DNA from 2 places in the Streptomyces sp. NPDC111656 genome. Region 2 is predicted to be linked to the other one. Evidence: riboswitches for the same ligand, from Rfam matches in the RefSeq annotation. Region 2 holds a riboswitch; the other holds the start of a gene.
The links. A riboswitch is a leader RNA that binds a small molecule or an ion and turns the genes downstream of it on or off. The one in region 2 is predicted to bind thiamine pyrophosphate.
Positions count from the first base shown of each region.

Region 1 (6,333 bases), on a different contig from region 2:
GGACCACACGGTTCTCCCGACCCTGAACAGCACGCGCGGGGAGGCACCTTCTGCACCCTCTTTCTGCCCGATATGTGCAGGTAGTTCCCACGGCCCTCACTCCTGGGGGTCAAGGGGTCGCAGGTTCAAATCCTGTCGTCCCGACTTTTGAAGTCGCGGGTCAGAGGCTGTATCGGACATTTCGATACGGCCTCTTCCTCGTTTCCGGGGGGCGGCCGGGGGCTCAGCGGTAGTACGAGGCGACGGCCGGCTGTCCGGTGTAGTTCGGGCCGGCGTGCGGGTCGGCGCCGAGGTAGGCGAAAGGCAGGGTGACGGGGCGGCCGCCGCGCAGGCGGAGACGGTGGTGGCGGGCCGAGTACTGGAAGCCGGCGGCCCGCAGTGCCGCCAGGACCGGGCGGGACGCGTCGCTGCCGTCCGGGCGCCGCAGCGTCGAGGGATCGAGATGGGCGACCAGCAGACCGGTGCCGGTGAGCCAGGAGGCGGCCCGCTCCAGCAGGGCGAGCCGGTCGCCGATGTAGTGCAGTCCGTGGACGCAGGTGATGAGGTCGTAGCGGCGGCCCGGCAACCACCGGCCGAGGTCCGCGGTGACGAGTTCGAGGCCGTCGGGCAGTGCCGTCCGCAGCAGTGGGCCGACCAGGTCCACGCCCGTGATGACGGCCCGGGGGAGTTGCCGCGCCGCCTCGCGGAGGGCGAGTCCCTCTCCGCTGCACAGATCCAGCCAGGACGGGGCGGCTCCGTGGTCGTTCAGGAACTCGGCGGGGGAGAAGCCGAGTTCGCGGGCGTAGCTGTTGACGCCTGCCAGGACGCGTGCGCGGTTCATGGTGCTGTTGGCCACCACCGCATGGCCGGTCAGTTCGTCGTCCTTGACCAACTCGGGTGGCGAGGGGGCGGTTGTCGGCGAAGTACCGTCGATCATCGCCCCATTGTGCGGCAGGTCAAACGCGCCGTGGGGCCGCGCGGACGGATGCGTCGGCTTCGAACTCCGGGCCGCCGGCGCGTACCGGCCCGTCGGGGCCCGACGTTTCGAGCGTCGTCGAAAGAAGTTCCGCCCCCGGGTGTCGACCCGGCAGGGTGGGCCCGGGCGTGACCGGGTGGGCCGTACGGCCCGGCCCGGGAACACGCCCGGACTCCACCACGGGGAAGGACCGTATGACCATGAGGATGAGGACCAAGGCGTTCGCCACGGCGGGGGTCGGCGCGCTGGCCACCGGACTGCTGCTGACCGGCGCGGCCGGGGCGCAGGCCGCGGCGGCGGGACTGCCGTACGCCGTCACGCCGTATGTGAACGTCAACGTCCGCTCCGGGCCCTCGACCACCACCGACATCTCCGGGCACGTCACAGCCGGGCAGCCGCGCGGCGCCTCCTGCTGGACCCACGGCGAGACCATCCGCGACAACGGCTACGTCAACGACGTCTGGGTGCGACTGGCCGAAGGCTATGTGAGCGCCGTCTACCTCAAGGGCGACCAGTACGGCGGCCTTCCGGCCTCCGCCACCTGCTGACCGACCCACACGCGGTGCCCGATCCCGACCCGGGGTCGGGCACCGCGCCGCGTTCAGGTACACCGGCGGCCGCTCGAGGTGCCGAAGGATCTCCCACCGGGTAGAGATCGTGTGGGGCCTCGGGTATGGAGTCGCGGATCAGCATGATGGTGGGATGCCACAGGGCGCGGGCCCTGCGAGCGGAGGCGTCGGCGTGCGGGAGCACGGCGCCGCCGGTCTCCCGGTTCCCGGCCACCGCGCCGAACCGGACGCTCGGCTCCGTCGATTTCCGCGGCTGCCGTGGCACGTGTCATGTCCCCAACCGCCTGCGTCCGCCGGGCCGTCACTCCGGTCCCCGTCCGCCGCCTTCCTCGCGTGCCGACGGTATCCTGCGCCACACGACCCGGAGTGCCCCATGAACACACCCTCACTCGCGGTGCGCGACCGCATCCTGACCCTGCCGCCCACGGAACTTCCCGCTTATGTGTACGACTTGGCGGCACTGCGCGCACACGCCGCGTCGGTGCGGGCCGCGCTGCCCGAGTGCGTCGAGTTGTACTACGCGACCCAGGCCAACCGGGAACCGGAGATCCTGACCGCGCTCGCCCCGTACGTCGACGGCTACAAGGTCTCCACCGACAGCGAACTGGACCACGTCACTCGGGTGGCGCCGGACCACCCACTGGCCTTCGGCGGCCAGGACAAGACCCCGACGGAGCTCCTGGACGCGCTGGAGCGGGGCGTGACACGCTTCCTCGTGGAGAGCGAGTACGAGCTGTACATGCTGGCCGGGCTGGCCCAGCGGCACGCTCCGGACGGCCGGGTGGCGGTCCTGCCGCGCTTCAACCTCCCGGTGGCCGACCACCTGTTCGCCGACGGCGGCGGTGGCCGCAGGATCTCAGGCCTCGACCCGGTACAGGCGGACACGATCGTCGGCCTGCTCACCGACGGCAGCTACCCGAACCTCGAACTGCGCGGCGTGTACGCCCACTTGGCCAACGGCCTGCACGCTCCCGAACACCTCGAGGTGGCCGGGAGCGTCGTCGCCTGGACGGCGGAACTCGCCGCGCGCCACGGCCTGCGTCTCACCGAGGTGAACCTCGGGGGCGGCATGGCGGTGGACTACGAGCACCCCGAACGCCGTTTCGACTGGCAGGCGTACGGCGAGGGACTCGCCCGACTCGTCGCCGCGCACCCGGAACTGACCCTGAGTGTCGAGCCCGGTCGCGCGCTGACGGCGTACTGCGGCTGGTACGCGAGCGAGGTGCTGGACGTCGAGCACGGCGCGAGCGAGGACTTCGCCGTCGTCCGCGGTGGCGGGGTGAACCTGCGCACGTCGGCGTCCAGGAGGCCCGACCAGCCGTGGCCCGACCAGCCCTGGTCCGTACTCGAGGTGGACGCGTGGCCCTACTCCTGGCCGCGGCCCGTGGTGCGCCGCGAACGGGTCACGCTCACCGGCCAGTTGAGCAACTCCAGGGACATCCTGGTCCGGGACGTCCGGGCGCCGGGGCTGCGGGCCGGCGACCGTGTGGTGTTCTCCCTCGCGGGTGCCTACACCTCGTCCGTGCCCCACCGGGCGTTCGCCAGGTTGCCCGAGCCCGGCTTCCACTTCGTGGACCCGGGCACCGACGGCGACCAGTCCCGATAGCACCACGAGGAGCGGCATGACAGACGAACCGAACCGTTCGACGACGACCGATGCCACGACCGACTTCACGCACGGCATCACCGACGCCGTCGTCGACAGCCTGCGCGGCACGGCCGATCCGCGTCTGCGTGAACTGCTCGGCGCGCTCACCCGTCATCTGCACGACTTCGTGCGCGAGACGGAGCCGACGATGGCGGAATGGGAACGCGCGATCGGATTCCTGACCGCGACCGGGCAACAGTGCACCGACACCCGTCAGGAGTTCATCCTGCTGTCGGACGTGCTCGGTGTCTCCATGCTCGTGGAGACGCTGGGCGGTCACCGCGACCCGGGTGCCACCGAGTCGACGGTCCTGGGCCCGTTCCACCTGACCAGATCGCCGATCCGCGCACTCGGCGCGAACATCGACCTGGTGGGCAGGGGCGAGCCGTGCGTGGTCAGCGGCCGGGTACTGGGCAAGGGCGGCACGCCGCTGCCGGGCGCGGTCCTCGACGTGTGGCAGGCCGACTCCGAGGGCTACTACGACGTACAGCAGCCGGACGTCCAGCCGGCCGGCAACGGCCGGGGACTGTTCACGGCCGACGCCGAGGGCCGCTTCTGGTTCCGCACCTGCGTACCGAGCCCGTACCCGATCCCCACCGACGGCCCGGTCGGCGAGCTGCTGCGCGCCACGGCCCGGCACCCCTACCGCCCCGCCCACATCCACTTCATCGCCTCGGCCGAGGGCCACGCCCCGGTCACCACGCACATCTTCGTCGCGGGCAGCGACTACCTGGACTCCGACGCGGTGTTCGCGGTCAAGAAGAGCCTGGTACAGGACTTCACGGAGACCGACGACCCGTCCCTGGCACGGGAGTTCGGCGTCCCGAACCCCTTCCGCCACGCCCGCTTCGACCTCGTACTCGAACCGGAATGAGCACCATGACCGACAGGAACACCCCGCTCGACTTCTCGTACGAGACCCAGCCCGCGCGGATCGTCTTCCGGCCCGGCGCCGCCGTCTCCGCGACCCCCGACGAGGCCGCCAGGCTCGGGCTGCGCAGAGTGCTGGTGGTCTGCGGCAGCAGGGGAGAGGGCACGGCACGCGCGGTCGCGGACGCCCTGGGCGAGGCCTGCGCGGGGCTGCACGCCGAGGCCCGGATGCACGTACCCGTCGAGGTCGCCGACCGGGCCGTCGAGGCGGCGCGCGCGGCCGGCGCCGACGGGTGTGTCGCGGTCGGCGGCGGCTCGGCGATCGGCCTGGGCAAGGCGATCGCGCTGCGCACCGGCCTGCCCCTGATCGCCGTGCCCTCCACCTACTCCGGCTCCGAGATGACCCCGGTCTGGGGACTCACCGAGCACGGCGCCAAGCGCACCGGACGCGACCCCGCCGTCCAGCCCCGCAGCGTCGTCTACGACCCCGAACTCACCCTCTCGCTCCCCGTCCCCCTCACCGTCACCAGCGGCGTCAACGCGCTGGCCCACGCCGTCGAGGCCCTCTACGCGCCCGACGCCTCGCCTCTCGTCTCGCTCATGGCCGAGGAGGGCGTACGGGCGATGACGCAGGCCCTACCGCTGGTGGCCGCAACCCCCGGCGACCTCGACGCGCGCGGTCGGGCCCTGTACGGCGCCTGGCTCTGCGGCGCCTGTCTGGGCGCCACCACCATGGGCCTGCACCACAAGCTGTGCCACGTGCTCGGCGGGACCTTCGGCCTGCCGCACGCCGAGACGCACACGGTGGTCCTCCCGTACGCCCTCGCCTACAACGCGCCCGCCGCACCCCGGGCTGTCACCGCCCTCGCGCGCGCTCTGGGCGGCGTCGACGACGTCCCCCATGACCTGTGGGCCCTGGCCGCAAGCCTCGGCGCCCCCCGGAGCCTCGCCGAACTCGGCCTCAAGGAGACCGATCTGGCGGTGGCCGCCGAGCAGACCGCCGGGCAGCCGTACCCGAACCCGCGCGGGGTCACCGTGGACGGTGTACTGGCGCTGCTGACGGCGGCGTACGAGGGCAGGGAGCCGAGCGTCGACGCGTAGCCACGGGGCCGTACGGCCCGCGCGGACCCCTCCCCCTGGGGCAGACCGCGCCCGCCGGGCTATCCTGACCGCCGAACCGGACACGGGGTGCCCCGCACGAGGGCTGAGATCACACCCGTCGAACCTGAACCAGTTAGGACTGGCGGAGGGATGTCTCATGTCGTTGCCGTATGCCCGTAACGCTCGCGGCGAGGTGGCCGTCGGAGGCCCACAGGGCGTGTTCGACGGGCGGATGCCCACCGCCCCGGGGGATCTGCACGTCGAGGCGCGCGGAATCGCCCCGGTCCCGGAGGACCACCGCTACGGCGGCCCCGGCCGCCTGTTCACCGTGTGGTTCGCCCCCAACCTGACCATGACCGGCGTGTTCACCGGCACCGTCGGCATCGCGCTCGGCCTGGACTTCTCCACCGCGCTCGCCGCCGTCGTGCTGGGCACCCTCCTGGGGGCGGTCCCGACCGCGTACCTCGGCACCTGGGGGAGCCAGACCGGCGCCGGACAGCTGCCGCTCGCCCGCCTCGCGTTCGGTCGGGCCGTGGTCGTCCCCGGCGCCCTGCAGTGGCTGTCGTCCATCGCCTGGGACGCGCTGATCGGCCTCTTCGGCGGGGACGCGCTGGCCCAGCTGTGCGGCTGGCCGTTCTGGCTGGGCGTGCTCGTCATGATGGCGGCGCAGGGGGCGCTCGGCGTCCTCGGCTACGAGGTGATCCACCGGCTCCAGACCGTGATGACCTTCGCTCTCGCCGCCGCGTTCGTGGCCCTGACCGTGAAGCTCCTGAGCGGCGCCCACACCACCCCCGCCGCCACCGCGCACGGCGCCGACCGGGCCGGGGCCTTCGTCCTGACCTGCACGATCGCGCTCAGCCTCGCGCTGTCGTGGGCGCCGTACGCGAGCGACTTCAGCCGCTATCTGCCGCGTACGGCGTCCCGCCCGCGGATGTTCTGGTACACCCTGGCCGGCATCGGCGTGTCCTTCGTGGCCGTCCAGGCCCTCGGACTGTGGGGCGCGGCCGTCTTCACCGACCAGACGGCCCGCGGCGTCGACACCCTGCTCGGCGGCGGCGCCCTCGGCGCGTTCGGCCTGCTCGCCGTGGCGCTCGCCGCGCTGAGCAGCAACGCCATGAACGACTACAGCGGCTCGCTCGCCCTGCAGACCATGGGCGTACGGCTGCCGCGCCCGGCCGCCGCCGCGCTGG
Region 1 is NZ_JBVKCA010000003.1:441,518-447,850, reverse strand. Features, by position in the region: gene ACZ7M3_RS12245 (class I SAM-dependent methyltransferase) at 224-916, opposite strand; gene ACZ7M3_RS12240 (SH3 domain-containing protein) at 1,156-1,503, shown strand; gene ACZ7M3_RS12235 (type III PLP-dependent enzyme domain-containing protein) at 1,898-3,130, shown strand; gene ACZ7M3_RS12230 (intradiol ring-cleavage dioxygenase) at 3,147-4,046, shown strand; gene ACZ7M3_RS12225 (maleylacetate reductase) at 4,052-5,143, shown strand; TPP riboswitch at 5,217-5,311, shown strand; gene ACZ7M3_RS12220 (purine-cytosine permease family protein) at 5,301-6,333, shown strand, end outside.
Region 1: linked by a shared signal. The riboswitch ahead of ACZ7M3_RS12220 (purine-cytosine permease family protein) and the one ahead of thiO (glycine oxidase ThiO) in region 2 are both predicted to bind thiamine pyrophosphate.

Region 2 (6,333 bases):
GCGTGGAGCGGCCGATCAGGACCTCGTCGCCGAGGATCGCGCGGGCGGCGGGGACCGGGAGGTCGCCCTGGCCCAGGTGGAGTACGTCGGCGCGGATGGCGTGGGCGACGTCCGCCCGGTCGTTGACCGCGAGGAGCTTGCCGTGGCGGGCGCAGGCGTCCGCGAAGACCTGGAGGTGCTCCAGTTCCTCGGCTGCCTCCATGCCCTTGTCGCGCAGCTGCACGATGTCGACACCGCCGGTCAGGACCGCGTCCAGGAAGTCGGCGAGGTCGCCCTGGCGCTTACGGGCGTCCGTGCAGAGGTAGACGCGGGCGTCGGCGAGGCGGGTGCGGGCGGCGTTCTCGGGCATGCGTGTGTCCCCCGTGGTGCGGGTGCGTACGGATGTCGTACGCACCCTACGGACGTGGTGCGGTGCGTACGGACCGCGGCGGCCGGGGTGGTCCGGGGCCGACCGTGGTCCGTACGCCGGACGGTCGTTCGAATCAGACGGCGAGCGCCTGGGCGCGGCGCTTCACCTCCGTGCCGCGATTCTCGCTCAGAGCCTGCGCGGGGGTGCCGGGCAGGCTCGGGTCGGGGGTGAAGAGCCACTCGAGCATCTCTTCGTCGGAGAAGCCGTCGTCCCGCAGGAGCGTCAAGGTGCCGGTCAGGCCCTTGACGACCTTCTGCTCGTTCCCGTCGATGAAGGCGGCGGGGACGTGCAGCGCGCGGTTCTCACCACGGCGTACGGCGATCAGCTGGCCCTCCTTGACCAACTGCCGGACGCGGGTCACCTCGACGCCGAGCTGTTCGGCGATGTCGGGGAGGGTGAGCCAGGCGGGGACGAGAGCATCGATCTTTGCGTCAATCTCGGTCACGGGACAAGCCTGCCATCCCGGACTGACACTCGGTACCCGGGCGCCCCCCGGACCGCCGCCGTCCGGGCGACGGAAACCGGGCGGTCATGCCGTGGCGTCCTTCAGGGGGCGGGACGGGTCGGCCAGGACGTCCGGGTTCATGGGCATGCCCGCCTCGATCAGGCGGCGACCCTGGGCCAGGTCACGGGGACGCCCCACGGCCAGCAGGGCGACGAGGCGGCTCTCGCGGAGCCAGCACACCGTCCAGGCCGCGCCCGACGGGTCGCCCCGCCAGATGGTCGTATCGGCGGGGGCGTGATGGCCGACGTACTGGACGAAGCGGCCGAACTGCTCGGACCAGAAGTACGGGATCGGGTCGTACGCCGCCGGGGCCTCGCCGATGATGTTCGCCGCGACCGTGCGCGGCGCCTGGAGGGCGTTGTCCCAGTGGTGAACGAGGAGGCGCTCCTCGTAGCGGCCCGACGGGAAGGAGGCGCAGTCGCCGACCGCGTAGATGTCCGGCACGGAGGTGCGCAGGTGGTTGTCGGCGACCACTTCGCGGTGGGCGCCGAGCTCGACGCCGGAGCCGGCCAGCCAGGCGGTGGCGGGGCGCGCGCCGATGCCGACGACCACGGCGCCCGCCGACACCCGCGTGCCGTCGTCGAGGACCACCGCGCCGGGCTCGACGCGCTCCACGCGCGCGTGGGTGCGCAGCGACGCGCCGCTGTCCGCGTACCAGGCGGTCATCGGCGCGGCCACCTCCGCGGGCAGCGCGCCGGCCAGCGGCCGGTCGGCGGCCTCGACCACCGTGACCGCGCACCCGGCCTCACGTGCCGCCGTCGCGAACTCCGCACCGATCCAGCCCGCCCCGACGACCACGATGTCGTGCTGCTGGGCGAGCACGGGGCGCAGCCGCTCGGCGTCGTCCAGGGTCCGCAGCAGATGGACGCCGGGGACGCCCTCCGAGCCCGGCAGCTGGATCGGTTCCGCGCCGGTCGCGAGGACCAGGACGTCGTAGGGCACCGGTCCTGCCTCGGTGTCCAGCTCGTGGTCCGCGGGGCGCAGGCCCAGCGCCTCGCAGCCGAGCCGCAATTCGATGTCCAGCGCCTCGAAGTCGATGTCGAAGGCGGAGCCCTCGGCCTTGCCGAGCAGCACCGCCTTGGACAGGGGTGGCCGGTCGTACGGCTGGTGCGGCTCGGCGCCGATCAGCGTCACATCCCCGGCGAATCCCTGTTCCCGCAGGGCGACCGCCGTCTGTACGCCGGCCATGCCGGCGCCCACGATGACGACCCGCCGTGCCATACGCCCCTGTGCCCGCGTCTGCTCGCTCACCTGATCACCATAGACAACTGACAATCTGTCAGTCAGGGGACGTGCGCAGTGACCTGTTCCACAACGCTCGTACCGCTCCCGTCCTGGGACTCCCACGCCCAGGTCTCCTCCAGGCGCAACCGTCCGTCGGGCAGCTCCACGACCACGGACACGCAGTGGCCCGACGAGGTGCTGCCGTCGTGTTTCAGCTGCACGTACCGGAAGTCGAGGCGGTCGCCCTCCCGCGTCCCCACGAGGTGACCGCGCACGACGTCCCCGCCCGCGTACTCGGCCCAGATCTCGCCGTCCTTCTCGTGGTAAGTGAACCGGGTGCGCGTGCCGACCTGCCCGGGGGCCTGGTCGGCGACCGGGGCGAGGACCAGGCCGTCGAGCGTACGGGCCATGGACGGAGGCTCCCTTACTGAGACATACGACAGCGGGCTAGGGTGGCCAACGTGCTGCATCTCCCGGGGGCGACCCCCAGACCCCCAGCACAAAAGATTACTCGCGGGAGCCCGGACGCACCGGGCTGAGAGGGAGGCTGGCGGCCTCCGACCGTACGAACCTGATCCGGGTCATGCCGGCGAAGGGAGGGGCTGGACACCCATGTCGCCTACGCGTACACCTGCACGTTCCTCGGATGCGTCGGCATCGGACGCACGTGCGTCAGACGTCCTCGTCATCGGGGGCGGGATCATCGGTCTGGTGACCGCCTGGCGGGCCGCGCAGCGCGGGTTCACCGTCGCGGTCGTGGACCCCGAGCCGGGCGGCGGGGCGGCGCGGGTGGCCGCCGGAATGCTCGCCGCCGTCACCGAGCTGCACTACGGCGAGCAGACCCTGCTGGGCCTGAACCTCGCCTCCGCGCGCCGCTATCCCGACTTCGCCGCCGAACTCACCGAGGCGAGCGGCCAGGACCTCGGCTACCGCCGGTGCGGCACGCTGGCCGTCGCGCTGGACGCCGACGACCGGGCTCACCTGCGCGAACTGCACGCCTTGCAACACCGCTCGGGGCTCGAATCGGAGTGGCTCAGCGGCCGGGAGTGCCGCCGTCTGGAGCCCATGCTCGCGCCGGGCGTGCGCGGCGGGCTGCGGGTCGACGGCGACCACCAGATCGACCCGCGCCGGCTCGCGAAGGCCCTGGTCACGGCGTGCGAGCGGGCCGGAGTGGAGTTCCACCGGACGTGGGCGGAGCGCTTGACCGTCGTACGGGACCGGGCCGCCGGGGTCGTCACGACGGGCGGTGAACAGCTGGCGGCGGGGCAGGTGGTGCTCGCCGCCGGGAGCCTCAGCGGGAAGCTCCCGGGCGTGCCCGCAGACGTACTGCCGCCCGTACGGCCCGTGAAGGGTCAGGTGCTGCGGCTGACCGTGCCGAAGCGGTACGCGCCGTTCCTGAGCCGGACCGTGCGGGCCGTGGTCCGCGGCAGCCAGGTCTATCTGGTGCCGCGGGAGAACGGTGAGCTCGTCGTGGGCGCCACCAGCGAGGAGCTGGGCTGGGACACCACGGTGACCGCGGGCGGGGTCTACGAGCTGCTGCGCGACGCCCACGAGCTGGTGCCCGGGATCACCGAGCTGCCGCTCACCGAGACGCGCGCGGGCCTGCGGCCCGGGTCGCCCGACAACGCGCCGCTGCTCGGCCCGACCGCGCTCGACGGGCTGCTGCTGGCCACCGGGCACTACCGCAACGGCGTCCTGCTCACGCCCGTCACCGGGGACGCCATGGCGCACGTCCTGACCACCGGCGAGCTCCCGGAAGTGGCCCGCCCCTTCGCCCCCGGGCGCTTCAGCACCGCACTCACGGAGCAGACCGTATGAACATCTTCGTCAACGGAGAGCGACGGCTCGTCGCCGCCGACACGGCCCTCGACACGCTCGTCGCCACCCTCACCGTCGCGCCCTCCGGCGTCGCCGCCGCGCTCAACGAAACGGTCGTCCCGCGCACGCGGTGGTCGTCCACGGCCCTCTCCGAGGGAGACCGCGTCGAAGTCCTCACCGCAGTCCAAGGAGGCTGAACCATGGCCGACGATCCGTTTGTCCTCGGAGGTACGTCCTTCTCGTCCCGGCTGATCATGGGTACGGGGGGTGCGCCCAGCCTCGACGTCCTGGAGCGGTCGCTCGTGGCGTCCGGCACGGAGCTGACGACGGTCGCGATGCGGCGGGTGAATCCCGCGGCGCACGGCTCGGTGCTGTCCGTGCTCGACAAGCTGGGCATCCGGGTGCTGCCGAACACGGCGGGGTGTTTCACCGCGGGCGAGGCCGTGCTGACCGCGCGGCTCGCGCGGGAGGCGCTCGGTACGGAGCTGATCAAGCTGGAGGTCATCGCCGACGAGCGGACCCTGCTGCCGGATCCGATCGAGTTGCTGGACGCCGCCGAGACGCTGGTCGACGACGGGTTCACCGTGCTGCCGTACACCAACGACGATCCTGTGCTCGCGCGGAAGCTGGAGGACGTGGGGTGCGCGGCGGTCATGCCGCTCGGGTCGCCCATCGGGTCCGGTCTCGGCATCCGCAACCCGCACAACTTCCAGCTGATCGTGGAGCACGCGCGTGTGCCGGTGATTTTGGACGCGGGGGCCGGTACGGCGTCGGATGCGGCGTTCGCGATGGAGCTGGGGTGTGCGGGCGTCATGCTGGCGTCGGCCGTGACCCGGGCGCAGGAGCCGGTGCTGATGGCCGAGGGCATGAAGCACGCGGTGGAAGCCGGGCGGCTCGCCTGGCGTGCGGGGCGGATTCCTCGGCGGCACTTCGCCTCCGCGTCGTCTCCTGCCGAGGGGCTGGCGCGGTTGGATCCTGAGCGGCCTGCTTTCTAGGCACCCGGCGCTGGTGTGTTTTTTCTCCCGCCCGCGCACCGCCCGTTTCCGGTCGGCTGGAAAGTGTGCGTCGCCTGTGGGGGTGGGGCGCCGTTGGCGGGTGGGCGGTGGCGGGGCAGGCTGCCTTACATTCGCTGTGCATGGCATGTGGACCGCATCGATCAAGCGTGCGAGATCCGTCACAGGTCGGCTGCAGTCCCGCTCCGGAATTGGCCGGAAGGGTGGGGGTGACAGTGGCGGCTCGTAGACTCGCCTGCGTGGATACGACCCTTCAGGACCCGCTTGTCGGGCAAGTGCTCGACGGCCGCTACCGCGTCGACGCACGGATCGCGGTCGGCGGGATGGCCACGGTCTACCGGGCCCTGGACACCCGCCTCGACCGCGTGCTCGCGCTCAAGGTGATGCACCCGACGCTGGCCGCCGACGGCTCGTTCGTCGAACGGTTCATCCGGGAGGCCAAGTCGGTGGCCCGGCTCGCGCACCCCAACGTGGTGCAGGTCTTCGACCAGGGCGCGGACGGGTCGTACGTCTATCTGGCCATGGAGTACGTCGCCGGCTGCACCCTGCGTGACGTGCTGCGGGAGCGCGGGGCGCTGCAACCGCGGGCCGCCCTGGACGTCCTGGAGCCGGTGCTCGCCGCGCTCGGCGCCGCGCACCGCGCCGGGTTCGTGCACCGCGACATGAAGCCGGAAAACGTCCTGATAGGGGACGACGGCCGGGTCAAGGTGGCCGACTTCGGCCTCGTCCGGGCCGTGGACACCGTCACGAACACGACAGGGGCCGTCCTCGGCACCGTGTCGTACCTCGCCCCCGAGCAGATCGAGCACGGCACCGCGGACACCCGCGTCGACGTCTACGCCTGCGGGGTCGTCCTCTACGAGATGCTCACCGGCGGCAAGCCGCACTCCGGGGACTCCCCCGCCCAGGTGCTCTACCAGCACCTGCACGCGGATGTGCCGCCGCCCTCGGCCGCCGTGCCCTCGATGCCCTACGCCCTCGACGAGCTGGTCGCCGCGGCGACCGCCCGCAATCCCGAGGTGCGCCCGCACGACGCGGTGGCGCTGCTCGGCCAGGTCCTCCAGGCGCGGGCCGGTCTCACCGCCGAGCAGCTCGACGCCATACCCCCGCAGGCGCTCGCCGTGGGCCACGACAACGCGGGCGACCGTACGAGCGTGATCCCGCGCTCGCTCTCCGTGCCCCGCCTGCTGCCGGTGAACGAGGGTTACGAGGACGGCGGCGCCGGCGGCGACGCCGGCGACCCGGTGAACCGGACCAGTCGGTTCGAGCAGACCAGCCGGTTCGAGTCCGGACCGCCCGCTCCCCCGCGGCGCGGCTCACGGCCACGGCGCGGAATGCTCGCGGTCATCGCCGCGGTCGTGCTG
Region 2 is NZ_JBVKCA010000005.1:447,545-453,877, forward strand. Features, by position in the region: gene thiE (thiamine phosphate synthase) at 1-349, opposite strand, end outside; gene ACZ7M3_RS18240 (Rv2175c family DNA-binding protein) at 483-854, opposite strand; gene ACZ7M3_RS18245 (NAD(P)/FAD-dependent oxidoreductase) at 939-2,165, opposite strand; gene ACZ7M3_RS18250 (avidin-fold protein) at 2,198-2,548, opposite strand; TPP riboswitch at 2,642-2,753, shown strand; gene thiO (glycine oxidase ThiO) at 2,751-3,956, shown strand; gene thiS (sulfur carrier protein ThiS) at 3,953-4,153, shown strand; gene ACZ7M3_RS18265 (thiazole synthase) at 4,157-4,951, shown strand; gene pknB (Stk1 family PASTA domain-containing Ser/Thr kinase) at 5,209-6,333, shown strand, end outside.